2 regions of the Arthrobacter sp. QXT-31 genome follow, and region 2 is predicted to be linked to the other one. Evidence: riboswitches for the same ligand, from Rfam matches in the RefSeq annotation. Region 2 holds a riboswitch; the other holds the start of a gene.

Region 1 (6,906 bases), 2.2 Mb from region 2:
CCATCCCCGAGGTGCCGGTACGGGCGGGAAGGACACGCTGGCCGCGTGCATCGCCGCCTGCCTTGAATGCGCGCAGGCCTGTACGGCGTGCGCTGACGCCTGCCTTGGCGAAAAGATGGTCGCCGACCTCGCTGCCTGTATCCGCATCGATCTGGACTGCGCCGACATTTGCGCCGCCACCGGCAACATCCTGACCCGCCAAACCGCCACCAATACAGACATTACCCGTGCGGTGCTTGAAGCCTGCCGGGCCGCCTGCGCCGCCTGCGCCGAAGAGTGCGAGCAGCACTCCGGCATGCACGAACACTGCAGGATCTGCGCCGAAGCCTGCCGCCGCTGCGAAGACGCCTGTGCGGCGCTCCTGACTGCAATGGGGTGAGACGACAGGACACAACGGCCGGGCCGCCGCCGGCTCGGCGCTCTACCTGCTCCCTCCTCAGGTCCTGGGATGCTGTGCTCCCGCTGGTGGTTGCAGTCCGCTCATCGTGACTCTAACGAGCCGGTGGGCGGCTTCGCGGGACGTCAGCCCGGCTGCCGCCTCCAACGCGTGCAGGCAGTAACCGGCGAGCTCGTCGGGGGCGACATCGTCACGGAAGACCCCTGCCTCTGCGCCCTCGCGCAGCAGGTCCGTGAGGAATTCGTTGAGGTGCTGCTGGGCGTGGCTCACGTGCTGGCTCTGGTGCAGCCGCGCCGCCTCTGCCCCGCCGTGGCGTGAGCGGGCAATCATGGCGTAGGTCTGCAGCACGGCTTCGAGTTGCCGCTCAGGCTTGTCGGCGCTGTGCCGGACCTGGGCCAGTTGTTCCAAATGGGCCCGGACCTGGCGCTCATGCCAAGCGGACAGAATGGCATCCACATCCGGAAAATACTTGTACAGGGTCGCCCGCCCGATCCCGGCAGACTGGGCGATCTGCGACATCGTCACCGAAGCCAGCCCATGCTCCCCCACCAAAGCAGCTGTGGTGTCCAGGATGGCGGCCCGGACCGCGCTCCGATGGGTCTCGATGGTCTCATTCCAGAGTTTCGGCATTCCTGAATTATACGCTTCGTCGCATCTTGGACACATCGCCGGAGGCGAGACATACTGTCTTATAAGAAGCCGCCGCCACGCAAATGACTGTGCAGGAGAAATGACATGACCAGCGAGCGAAACCGTCCGGACAGCGGCGCCGAACGCGCCAGGGAGACTCTGACCGGCCCGCCCCGCTGGGTCAAGGTCTCCGCGATCGTTGCGGGCATCCTGATCCTTGTCGTCGTTGCCGCCATGCTGCTCACCGGGGGTCAGCACGGCCCCGCCAGACACGGATTCGGCATCGGCGCACGCATCTCACACCCCGCTGCTGCGCAAAGCCAGCCTGACCCGCCCGCGATCCACCGCGACGGCGGCCAGATGTGAGCCTCCGATGATTCTGACATCCGCGACCCGGAAAGTGCTGCTGACCCTGCATGTCATGTCATCAGTGGGCTGGGCCGGAGCGGTTGCAGTCTTCGTCGTCCTCGACATTGCAGTCCTGGCCAGCTCTGACGCCCAGTTGGGACGCGTCCTCTGGTTGGCCCTGCAGGCGGCCGTGTGGTCCCTCCTCGTTCCGCTGGCCTTCGCGTCCCTGCTGACCGGCCTCGTTCTGGCGGTGGGAACCGTCTGGGGACTGTTCCGGCACTACTGGGTGCTCTTCAAGCTCGTCCTCACCCTCATCGCGACGGTTGTGCTGGTGCTGTACGTCCAGACGATCAGCACAGTCGCAGGCATCGCACAAGATCCGGCGATGTCCGGCATGGACTCTCCCTCTGCCCTGCTGCACACCGGCGGGGGCCTAGTGGTGCTGCTTCTGACAACTGTCCTGGCCATCTACAAGCCCCGGGGCATGACCCGGTACGGCCAGCGAAAACGACTGGAGCAGCGCAAGCAGACCGTGTCGTAACAGCCTGCGATTCGGCAGAGCCGATCCTCCCCCGCGGAGGGCCGGTAACCTGCGGCCCTTCGATAATCTGCGATTGACCACCTTGCCTTCCTACGCCCCGCGGGAATCAACAGGTACGGCCGAATGCGCACCAACGACAGCAGCTCCCCTGCCTTCACCGAAACACGAGGCACATTGCCTATGCCGGCTTGCTGGCCCTGACAGTAATGCATGCCTCCGCGACCCCCGCGCTGAAGCCCTTGATGAGGTGAAGTCGCCGAACGACGCGGACCGTTACCTAAATGTGACTTTTCACCGGCATGTGGGGTAGCCTCTATCGGTGCCTTGGTTTAATCGGGGCATTCCCGGGCAGAATGCCGAGCCCTGCCGCTGACCGGGATCCGTTCGCAATTTCCGATGGCGGGGACGGGGGAACCACCTTTTTACCGGCCGTGATCATTCGAGGCCTTGGGGTTAAGTCCAGACGCTCCGTATAACGACGGGGAGATGGACCGGGTGACCTTCCCACCCGAACCCGACAGCTCACCCCGCAGGCATGGGAGAGGCAAAATACCATGTCACGTAAGTCCATTTCGGCGCGCCACCGCGCCACCCCGACGCAGTCCATCGCTTTGCAGGGACTGTCGCATTCCCTGAAGTCCAACGCTGCATCAATTGCCAGGCCCGCCGCTGTCGCGGCCGTAGCATCAGGCCTCGCATTTGGCATCGGCGCCCCGGCACAAGCCGGCACCTACGCACCGGAGGGCTCGGGCAGCACAAGCACTGCATCAACCGCCCAGACCCAGACCGGGCAGGGCCAGGCAGCCGCTGCGTCTGTTGGCGCCACGCACACCGTTGTATCGGGCGATACCCTCGGGGCGATTTCGGCACGCCACGGTGTTGACCTGAACGCAGTCCTGTCAGCGAACGGGCTGTCTATTTCCTCCGTGATCTACCCCGGTGACCAGATTCGGATCCCCGGCGCCGGACAGGCTACCCAAGCGCCCCAGGCACCCCCGGCTGCCCCTCAGGCGACCCCGACGGTGCCCTCAGCACCCAAGCCGGCCGGCATGGGCATCTACACTGCATCCGCATCCATCAAGCCGGCCTCATCGCCCGCACCGGCAGCAGCCGCCTCTACAGCTCCGGCCAGCGGGGTGGGCGCCGCTCTCGTGGCCTCGGCCCGGGCCCAGCTCGGAGCAACCCAGGACTGCACCATCCTTGTGGAGCAAGCCCTGCGGTCCGTCGGCAAGTCGGTGGGCGACCTCGCGCCCCTGCAGTTCCACCAGTACGGGACCCCGGTTTCCACCCCCCAGCCCGGTGACCTGATCATCCGCGCAGGACATGTCGGGATCTACATCGGCGGCGGGCAGGCCATCAGCAGCGGCATGAACGGCGTCAACGAAACTATCGTGCATCCGGCATCCTGGCTCGGAGGATCCACCTTCGTACGGGTAAACGCCTAAGAGCCAAATCGAGATTAAACGGCGGCAGGGGCAACAGCACCTGCCGCCGTCGTGCCCCAAGAGCGGTTTGATCCCTACCGGGTGGTTGACACCTGAGAGACAGTGACCGATTCGCTTGGGCTGACACTTATCTGCCTGCACGTTTTATTGTCTTATTGCCGGAGTCTTAGGACGCCGCCGGCATCAACCCAAATGCCGCCAGACTCGGCAGGGGGGAGGTATCCCCGCCGAACCCAGCGGCTCTGATCGGTCCCGGCTTTCGGCGTCCGCTCAAGACCAGATTGGCTGGCTTCCCTAAGCGACATTCGCGACCCGGCAATGGGTTCCCTAGTCTGGTTCCATGACGGGTCCAAGCAGCGCGCGATGTTCGGCGACGAGTATGCGGAGCAGACGCGTCGATTCCTGCGCCTCGAGTGATCACGGGCATTTCGCCTTCTCCTACGAGCCGGTCAGGGGAAAGGAACCCGAAGTGGTCGATGCAGAGGACATCGTGCCGGCTAGGGGTCCGCACGAAACTGACGTGTGGTTGACCCAATGGCAAGTGGCCGAGGACGGCTTGGACGTCGCACTCGATCAACCCATCGACTGGGCTCGGTGCCGATGAATCAGGACTGGGTGGCGGGCTTGTTCGCGGGCCGTCGAACGGTGCCTTTGCAGCTCGACACCTCCGCCGACGCAGTGCGCAACCTCTCCGACCCTTCGGCTTGGACTCTTCTTTCCGGTCGCGTGGCGCGAATCATCAGATCTCCGTGCGGTACCACCCGTCGGAGGATTCAGCGGAACCTGAAGCGCGGTTGACAGAAGCTGGGGACGCCAAGCAGCACACTGTGATCAGCCTGCAGAAGCCGCGCGCACATCACGGAGAGCTTGTCGGCTGGATAGTCAGAATCCAGGGATAGCGCCCGTACAAGCACTCCCCCACGTCCAGAGATCCGGTGCTTCCTGTGGCCGAAGAGCTGTGATTTCACAAACGGTGAGACTGCGAGATTCTTAATCCCGTTGTCCAAGCACCGTCGCCGACAAATGCGACGGTCTGCCCTGCGTGTCGAGTCGGAGTGCGAGGTCTCCCAACGCGCACTGCCCCCGCGAAAGTTCCCTTAGGTCGCCACATGACGGCCCCTACTCGACGCTTTTGTCACGCTTGTCACATCCTCTTGTCACCGTACATGACATCCTTCCTACGCTAGAGGGGTCAGCGTTCCCGAGCCAAGGAGATTCCGTGCCGCATTCATCTGGTTCCGCCACCGTCCCCAACGACGCCCACAGCCCGCCGGGCCGAAAGCCCCAGAGAATCAAGAAACCAAGTTTCCTCAGCTCCCTCGGCGCGGATCTTCCTGCTTCACTCGTCGTCTTCCTTGTCGCCCTCCCGCTCTCACTGGGCATCGCCGCCGCGTCGGGAGCTCCAGTCATGGCCGGCCTTATCGCGGCAGCCGTCGGAGGCATCGTCGCGGGCAGCTTGGGCGGCTCCGCACTGCAGGTGAGCGGCCCGGCGGCCGGCCTGACCGTCGTCGTTGCCGGTCTGGTGGACGAGTTCGGCTGGCAGGTGACGTGCGCGATCACCGCTGCTGCCGGCGTCATGCAGCTACTTCTGGGGGTCAGCCGCGTAGGGCGGGCCGCGCTGGCAGTGTCGCCGGTGGTGGTCAAGGCCATGCTCGCCGGCATCGGCATCACGATCATCCTTCAGCAGGTGCACGTTCTGCTGGGCGGCAACGCAGCCGGGTCCGCGGTTGAAAATCTCGCTGCCCTTCCAGCGGCCATCACCAACGTGGAGCTGCATTCCGCCCTGCTCGGCCTGGCTGTCGTGGCCTTTCTTCTTGGCTGGAAGTACGTCCCGGGTGCGGTGCGGAAGATTCCGGGCCCGCTTGCTGCCGTCGTCGCGGTCACCGCACTGTCCGTGGCGGTAGCGCCTGGCGTAGAGCGCATCAGCTTCAGCGGTTCCCTGTTCGACGCCCTCGCGCTGCCCAGCCTGCCCGACGGCAACTGGCGCGGTGCTGCAATGGCAGTCATCACGGTCGCGTTGATCGCGAGCATTGAATCGCTGCTGTCCGCTGTGGCCGTGGACAAGATGCACACCGGCCCGCGCACACAGCTCAACCGCGAGCTCGTCGGCCAAGGTGCGGCGAACATGGTCTCCGGCATGCTCGGCGGTCTGCCGGTGACGGGTGTGATCGTCCGCAGCGCCACCAACGTTGAAGCCGGAGCCGCAAGCCGCGCGTCCGCCGTCCTCCACGGCGTCTGGGTCCTGGTGTTCTCCGCCCTGTTCGCCGGCCTCATCCAGCTGATTCCGCTGTCAGTGCTGGCGGGGCTGCTGGTGGTCATCGGCGCAAAGCTCATCAAAGTCGCCGACATCAGGACGAGCTTGCGCACCGGTGACCTCCTCGTCTACATGGTCACCCTGGCCTGCGTCGTGGTCCTTAACCTGCTCGAAGGCGTCATCATTGGCCTCGCGCTCGCTGCCCTGTGCGTTTTGTGGCGCGTGCTCCGGGCACAGATCCACGCACAGGCGCCGTCGGCTGATTCGCTTCCGTGGCGCGTCACCATCGCCGGTTCCTGCAGCTTCTTCGCCCTGCCGCGGCTCAACCGTGTCCTCCATTCCGTGCCCGAAGGCCAGGACGTCGTCGTCGAACTCAACGCCGACTACCTCGATCACGCCTTCCGCGAGGCCCTGCTTGCCTGGCAGACGCAGCACCGGAACACGGGCGGGACCGTGACTCTCGAGGAGCACGGCACCACGGCCTTCCGCGACGCCGCGGACAACACGCCCCAGCGCCAGGACCCCCGCGAATTCCCGCTGCCACCCCGCACATCCTGGCAGCCGTCACCTCTGGACAGCGCCCACCAAGCAGAGGACGACGACGGCGGGCCGCTGCCGCTGCGATCAATCCTCCTGGGCATCGACAAATACCACCGGCGGCACGCCGACAAGGTGCGCCCGCTGGTACAGGATCTCACCGAGGGACAGAATCCGGACACACTGTTCGTCGCCTGCGTCGACTCCCGGGTCAACCCGAACCTTATCACCAGCAGCGGCCCCGGCGACCTGCTGACGCTCCGGAACATCGGCAACGTCGTGTGCAGCGACGGCCACGATGCCTCGATTGATTCGACGCTGTCCTTCGCGGTCAAGGGCCTGTCCGTGGACTCGATCGTGGTCTGCGGCCACTCCAACTGCGGCGCCATGAAGGCCGTGCTGGCTGATTCCCAGGGTGCTTCGAATGCCGCACTGGGAGCGGGCTTCGATGCCTGGTTGGAACACGCCCGGCCGAGCTACCGCGAACTCATGGCCGGTCACCCCGTGGCCGTGGCCGCCGCAGCCGAAGGCTACAGCCACCTCGACCAACTCAGCATGGTCAACGTCGCCGTCCAACTCAAAAAGCTGGAAGAACACCCGGTCACCGGTCCCGCCCTGGCTTCCGGACAGGTACAGGCCACCGGGCTGTTCTACGACATCCGCACGGCCCGCGTTGTCCTGGTGACCCCGGAGGGCATCGAGCAGCTGGACCCGAGCATGGCCGTGCACTAACCGGAGCTCCTCTGCGACCAAC
Region 2 (6,906 bases):
CTTCGGCGAAGTTGACGCGGTTTAGACGGTACAGCAGTTCAGAGCGAAAGTCACATTCAGGTCACGGCGTGTCACAGGAATGAGAGTTCTCACTCGGCTTGGCTCAGAGCCAGCCGGCGGGATCAACGACGTCACCGTTGACCATCACCTCGAAGTGGAGGTGGCAGCCGGTGGAAGCGCCGGTGGTCCCGCTAAGGGCCACCACTTCGCCCCGGGTGACCTTCTGGCCAACCTGGACGCTGGAGGACGACAGGTGGTTGTACGTGGTTTCCAGGCCGTTGCCGTGGTCAATGACCACCCGGTTGCCGCCGCCGTACGGGTGCCACCCGGCGAAGGTAACCTTGCCGCTGGCCGCGGCCAGCACGGACGTGCCGCACTGGGCGGCGAAGTCCTGGCCGCGGTGGAACTCGCCGGCGCCGCCGGTGATCGGGCTGACCCGGTAACCGAACGGCGAGGACTTGACCATCGTGGACAGCGGCGCGCCCAGGCTTCCCAGCGACGCCGAGCGGCTGATGCTGCTGGCGGACTGGGCGCTGAGGAGCTGCTTGAGCTTTCCGTCCGGGTCACCCGTGGTGGAGACGGAAGTGCGGCTGAAATCGATCTTTGCTGCCGCTTCTGCAGAAACCTTCGGCTGGGCCGCCGGTGCGGCTGCCGAAGCGGACGCCCCTGACTGCTGCTCGCCGGCAGCCAGGACAGGGCTCGTGGCAGGGACAGTAACCGTCAGCAGCAGGCCGGTGGCCGCGAGGGCTACGCCGGCTTTCTGCCCAACTCCACTGGCCGAGGCGAAATCCGTGACCTGCCGGAACGCACCCCGGCGCTTGCGGCGCGCTTCACGCTGGGCGTCCCGGGGACGGTCCGCGGCAATGGCTTCCGCAGGGCGCGGCTCCGGAGCGGGACCGGTCGCGCGGCGGCGGCCCCGGGCATTCTGCATGGACAAGTACTGCTTCCTCTCTGGATAGCCTGCGAAGTTAGCTGTCGGATTCGGGTCAGAGAGTGCGTAGACCCGGTCCGCCATGGCAAGCCAATCCGGCACAGGGGTATCCCGGGAGGATTCCTTCTGCGGATAAGACTTGCTGCTGCGGACTTCACCCCAAGGCTGTAGATACAGCCGTTTGTGGTTCCCCCGCCCCTGCCAGTGGGTGACTCGTGCTACTGATCTGCTGGCAGGGTTCGGCTCCAGATCAGGTAACGCTTTTGCATCGGCGTTGCCGTTTAACTATAGGGGATTAAAGGGCACAGTAATAATTCCGTTATATTCACTGTGCAAAAGTGGTAGGTCATCCTGCCTGCAGATGTCTGACAGGAAGCCTCTCAAGCCCCGTAGCGCGAGGAAATCAGGCGACGTGTACGAACACGTGGGCAGCAACTTCCGGAGGCAGCTCAAGGGCACCTTCGAAGCCCGGCACGCGGACGGAGATGTACTCCCCCACGCGTTCAAGCGACACGGCTGCGCCGGGACGGATCCCGCCCTCATCCAGCTGGAGGAGCAGCTCCGGCTCCACCTGGATGGGTTCGGCCAGACGGCTGACGGTGACCTTGGAATTCGGGCCGTAGCCTGTCATGGCGTCCAGCAGATTCACCACACCGTCGGCGAACGGACGGGCCGGCTGCCCGCCCAGTGCCGCGAGGCCGGGAATCGGGTTCCCGTAGGGCGATTCGGTGGGGTGGTCGAGCATCTCGTAGATCCTGCGCTCCACCCGTTCACTCATGACGTGCTCCCAGCGACAGGCCTCGTCGTGGACGTACGCCCAGTCCAGGCCAATGACGTCGGCAAGGAGGCGCTCGGCGAGCCGGTGCTTCCGCATCACCTCGGTGGCGCGCTTGCGGCCCACCTCCGTCAGTTCAAGGTGCCGGTCGCCGGAGACGACGACGAGGCCGTCGCGCTCCATCCTCCCGATGGTCTGCGAAACGGTGGGGCCCGAGTGGCGGAGACGTTCGGCGATGCGTGCCCGAAGCGCCACGATGTTCTCTTCCTCCAGCTCCAGGATGGTGCGAAGGTACATCTCCGTGGTGTCGATCAGATCCGTCATTCAGCTCAGCTCCTCGAGCACAGTATTTGTGTCCGTCCCACCGTACCGCGGGCCCACCGCACCGGGAGCCGGCAAGCTGCTGCGGCGGTCGCTATTTCCGACGGCGGCGCAGCACCGGCTGTCTGCCCGTACGTACTGCCAGCTTAGCCTATTTTGAATAGCTCCGAATAATTCGTGAAGCCTCGCCTGGCAGTATCTCAGTGTCCGGACTATGACGGGTCCGTGTTCCCGCGGTATCCGCGCTTCGGGCAGAATAAGGAGGGTCTTCGTGGCGGTCACGGTTGCCTGCCGGCCATCGCCCCGTCCCAGCCGAACCGCACTTCCATGCCGAAAATTGGAGCCACTGTGAGCGACACCAGCATCACTATCCCCGCAAACCTCCTGCCCAAGGACGGACGGTTCGGCGCCGGCCCCTCCAAGGTCAGGCCGGAGCAGATCCAGGCGCTCTCCGCAGCCGCCACCACGCTCCTTGGCACGTCCCATCGCCAGGCGCCGGTGAAGAACCTCGTGGGCTCCGTCCGCGAAGGCCTCAGCACCTTCTTCCGTGCCCCCGAAGGCTACGAGGTGGTCCTCGGCGTCGGCGGCTCCACCGCTTTCTGGGACGTCGCCAGCTTCGGCCTGGTGGAGCAGAAGGCTCAGCACCTGTCCTTCGGCGAGTTCGGCTCCAAGTTTGCCGCAGCCACGAACAAGGCACCTTTCCTTGCGGAATCCACCATCATCAAGTCCGAGCCCGGCACATGCCCCGCACCCAAGGCGGAGGCCGGCGTCGACGTGTACGCCTGGCCGCAGAATGAGACCTCAACCGGCGTTGCCGCGCCCGTCCAGCGGGTGAACGGCGCTGATGAGGGCGCGCTGGTACTCGTGGACGCAACCTCCGCTGCCGGCGGGCTGGACGTCGACGTGGCCCAGACGGACGTCTACTACTTCGCGCCCCAGAAGAACTTCGCCTCCGACGGCGGGCTGTGGCTGGGCCTGTTCTCCCCGGCGGCGCTGGAGCGGGCCGAGCGCGTCAAGGCCAGCGGGCGCTGGATCCCGGATTTCCTGGACCTGAAGACCGCCATCGACAACTCCAAGCTCAACCAGACGTACAACACCCCGTCCCTGTCCACGCTGGTCACGCTGGACGCCCAGGTGCAGTGGCTCAACGCAAACGGCGGCCTGGACTTCGCCGCCGGACGGACTGCCGACTCGGCCGGACGCATCTACAAGTGGGCGGAAGCCTCCGAGTTCGCCACGCCGTTCGTTGCCAACGCCGCCGAGCGCTCCAACGTGATCGCCACCATCGACTTCGATGACTCGATCGACGCCGCTGCCATCGCCAAGGTGCTCCGCGCCAACGGCATCGTGGACACGGAGCCGTACCGGAAGCTGGGACGCAACCAGCTGCGCATCGCCACCTTCGTAGCCATCGAGCCGTCCGACGTCTCCGCCCTCCTGGAGTGCATCGACTACGTGGTGGGCGAGCTAAAGAAGTAGCCAGCCTGAATCATCGGTGACGCTGAAGCGTCAGCGTTCGACGGCGTCGTCCGGGCTTCTGTCCCGGCCGGCGCCGTCCGCTGTCTGGCTATTAAAGGGCTTGGGCGAGTTAACGAGAGCGGCCCCCGCGTTCGAAGAACGCGGGGGCCGCTCTCACATCCAGACCGGTTGATTCGGCGGTGTGGTTAGGCGTGCTCCTGGCTGACGGGCTCTGTTTCCCCTTCGGCCGCCGTCTCAGTACCAGACCCCGTGCCGCCGTCGGGCTCTGTTTCAGGACCAGCGGCGCCCTCCGCCGGAGCTGCATCCGCAACCGCTTCCCGGGCCGCGGCAGCGGCAGCGGCGCCTTCAGCGGCCCCTTCGTCCTGGCTGTCCTGATCCTGGGCGTCCGGTGCTTCCGGCTCCTGGGTTTCCTGGCTGTCCTGCTCCTGGTCGTCTGCTTCCTGCTCCTGAGCGTCTTCCGGGCGGACGCGTTCGGCCCACGGCACCCATTCCGGAGCGAGGATCGAGTTTTCGGACGGCAGCAGGCCCAGCTCGTTGACCGTAATCACTTTGGAACGCGAGTTGCGGGTCAGCACCGCGTACCACTGCCAGCCGACATACCCCGGCAGGCGCGATTCGAAAAGGTGCGTCACCACGCGATCGCCCTCGGTGCGGGCAGCGAGGTGGTCCCCGATTTCGGATGCCTTCGCAATGCCTTCGATGGCGGTCCGGGCGGTGCCCACGGCAGCGGCCAGCACGGCGTCGGGCTTCCCCGTCCGCCACACCGGGACACCGGCGCGCCTCTTGGGCGCCTTGGGTTCAGCCTTGGATTCGGCCTGTTCAGGTTCCGGATTCATCGAAGAGCCTAGGCGTCCAGCTCGTCGGCAACCTTACGCAGGGCCGCGGCAATGGCCTTGCCCTTGTTGCTGTCCGGGTACTTGCCGGAGGACAGCGTCCCCGACAGGTTGTCCAGGACCGTCACGAGGTCCTGCACCAGCGGGGCCAGATCCCGTGCGCTGGGCCGCTTGGCCTTGGCGATGGACGGCGTCTTTTCGAGGACGCGCAGGCCGAGGGCCTGGGCACCCTTGCGTCCGTCGGCGACGCCGAATTCAACCCGGGTGCCGGCCTTCAGTTCAGAAACTCCGGCGGGCAGCGCGGACTTGGGAAGGAACACTTCCTGCCCGTCCTCGGCTGCGAGGAATCCGAAACCCTTGTCCTTGTCGTACCACTTGACCTTGCCGGTAGGCACCTAATCAACCTTCTTCGTTCTGATGTTCTGGGACATGGCCGGCCGTCACCGCATCCGCACTGATGTGCGGGTTCAGGGTATGACTGCCTGGTCCATGTTGGTCTGCTCCTTCAAGGTTATCCTGATTGGCAGGCTAATCCTGCTTTGAGGCGCCGCCGCCGCGCTGCTGTTAGCGTTACGTTCATGACATCCGCGCGTATCCGGCGGCCACTGACGGCAGCCGCAGCAGTCCTTGCAGTTTTGTCCCTCGCAGCTGTGGGTGTGGTCATGGCGCTGGCCGCTGCGGGCCAGGCTGCCCCGCAGTGGGTCACGTCAACGGCGCTCTATGGTCTTCCGGCAGCGTTCCTGCTGATGCTCGTGCTGGTGGCCGACGGCGTTGCCGCCCGCCGCCGGGCAGGAACCTCCGGCGGGCGGTAACGTTGGACTGATGTCCCTCATTCGTGCGCTCAGCAAGGAACTGGAGGCACGCAGTGACGAGTCGCTGCGGGCTCTGTTCGCTGCGCGGCCGGACCTGATCTCCCCCGGCGTTCCGGACTTCCCGGCCCTGGCGGCCCGTGCCAGCGCGCGGGTCAGCGTGCAGCGCGCCCTGGAACGCCTAAACCGCCCGCAGATGCAGGTACTGGAGACCCTGCACCTGTGCACCAACACGGACACCGGGCACAGCGCATCGGCGGCGGTGCTGAAGAAGGCCATCGCAGGTTCAACGGTCGCCGCCGTCGAACAGCTCCTGCAGTCGCTGCATGACCTCGCCCTGATCCAGCGGGCGGAGCCGCCGCACAGTGCGGCCCCCGGCGCGCAGCGGCAGCGCTTCTACCTTCCGGTGAGCAGCCTGAAGGACGTCGTCGGCATCTACCCCGCCGGGCTGGGGCGCAGCTACACCGAACTGGTCAGGCTGCAGCCTGCCTTCGCCCAGCGCGTCGTCCAGCTTGTCGGGGAGCTGCACCGCAGCGGCGCGGCCGTGCGGGCGGCCACCACTCCGATGGATGCAGCATTGGCGCTGCAGCACTGGACGTCCTCCCCCGAGGCGCTGCATGCGCTCCTCGCCACCGCCCCGGAAAGAACGACGGCGCTGCTGGCGCGGTTCAGCAACTGGGCCATGGGCGCTGTACCCCAGGCCCAGCGGAAGGCTTCAGTGACCACTGAAGGTCACGACGTCGGGCCTGTCGACTGGCTGCTGGCCCGGGCTCTGCTGGTGCCGCTGGACGCCGCCCACGTCGAACTTCCGCACAGCGTAGGCATCTCCCTGCGCGGCGGGGCGATCATCGACAACTTCACCCTGACTCCCCCGACGCCAACGCTCGGCGTCACCACCGCGGCGCTCCGCCGCAACGCCGCACTCGGCGCCATCGCCGAGACGCTGCGCCTCACGGGCGAGGTGCTCCATGCTGTCAGGGACCAGCCGCTGGCCACCCTGCGCAGCGGAGGCGTGGGGATCCGTGAAATGCGCCGGCTTTCCGAGGCCCTCGGCGTGGACCAGCACACCACGGCTGTGCTGCTGGAGCTCTGTGCCCTGTCCGGCCTGATCCGGCTGGACGTGGACACCTCCTGCTGGGTGCAGCCGCCGCAGCTGGAGTGGCTCGGGCTGTCACGGCAGGAACAGTGGCTGTGGCTCGTCACCGCCTGGCTGGCCAGCGAGCGCGCCCCGTCGCTCGTTGGGCAGCCCATCAGTAGCCAGGCTGCCGGGACCGCCAACCACCGTTCCCCCGCTGCGGCCACCGTCAATGCCCTGTCCGCGGAGGCACAGCGGTCCGATGCGCCCGTCATCCGCAAGCGGATCCTGGAGATCCTCCGGGAGCTGACGCAGGAGGCCGAGATGCCCGACGGCGGGGCGCCGGTGCTCAACGCAGAAGCCGTCCTGCAGCGTGCCGAGTGGTCACAGCCCCGCATGGCGCGGCGGTTCAGTTCGCTGATCGCCGGCGTCCTGGCCGAGGCGGAGCTGCTGGGGCTGATCGGGTCCGGTGCGCTAAGCCAGCTCGGTGCCGCCATCGCGGCGGACGCGCCTGAGCAGGCCATGAACCTCCTTGGCGAACACCTGCCCGCGGCACTCAACCACGTGCTCCTGCAGGCCGACCTGACCGCCGTCGCGCCGGGGTACCTTGCCCCCGACCTGGCCGAACAGCTCCTGCAGATGGCCGACGCCGAAGGGCAGGGCCCGGCCACGACGTACCGGTT

The links. A riboswitch is a leader RNA that binds a small molecule or an ion and turns the genes downstream of it on or off. The one in region 2 is predicted to bind cyclic di-AMP.
Region 1: it holds a riboswitch for cyclic di-AMP, as region 2 does, so the genes downstream of both, BWQ92_RS19220 (C40 family peptidase) here and BWQ92_RS06045 (M23 family metallopeptidase) in region 2, are expected to answer to the same signal.

The regions. Positions count from the first base shown of each region.
Region 1 covers NZ_CP019304.1:4,223,636-4,230,541, reverse strand. The annotation lists gene BWQ92_RS19240 (four-helix bundle copper-binding protein) at 1-379, shown strand, start outside; gene BWQ92_RS19235 (TetR/AcrR family transcriptional regulator) at 437-1,027, opposite strand; gene BWQ92_RS19230 (hypothetical protein) at 1,133-1,393, shown strand; gene BWQ92_RS19225 (DUF2269 domain-containing protein) at 1,401-1,916, shown strand; cyclic di-AMP (ydaO/yuaA leader) riboswitch at 2,298-2,467, shown strand; gene BWQ92_RS19220 (C40 family peptidase) at 2,471-3,361, shown strand; gene BWQ92_RS19215 (SulP family inorganic anion transporter) at 4,581-6,884, shown strand.
Region 2 covers NZ_CP019304.1:1,339,760-1,346,665, forward strand. The annotation lists gene BWQ92_RS06045 (M23 family metallopeptidase) at 104-931, opposite strand; cyclic di-AMP (ydaO/yuaA leader) riboswitch at 943-1,186, opposite strand; gene BWQ92_RS06050 (metal-dependent transcriptional regulator) at 1,335-2,030, opposite strand; gene serC (phosphoserine transaminase) at 2,376-3,506, shown strand; gene BWQ92_RS06060 (DUF3027 domain-containing protein) at 3,692-4,342, opposite strand; gene BWQ92_RS06065 (cold-shock protein) at 4,351-4,734, opposite strand; gene BWQ92_RS06070 (hypothetical protein) at 4,918-5,151, shown strand; gene BWQ92_RS06075 (helicase-associated domain-containing protein) at 5,162-6,906, shown strand, end outside.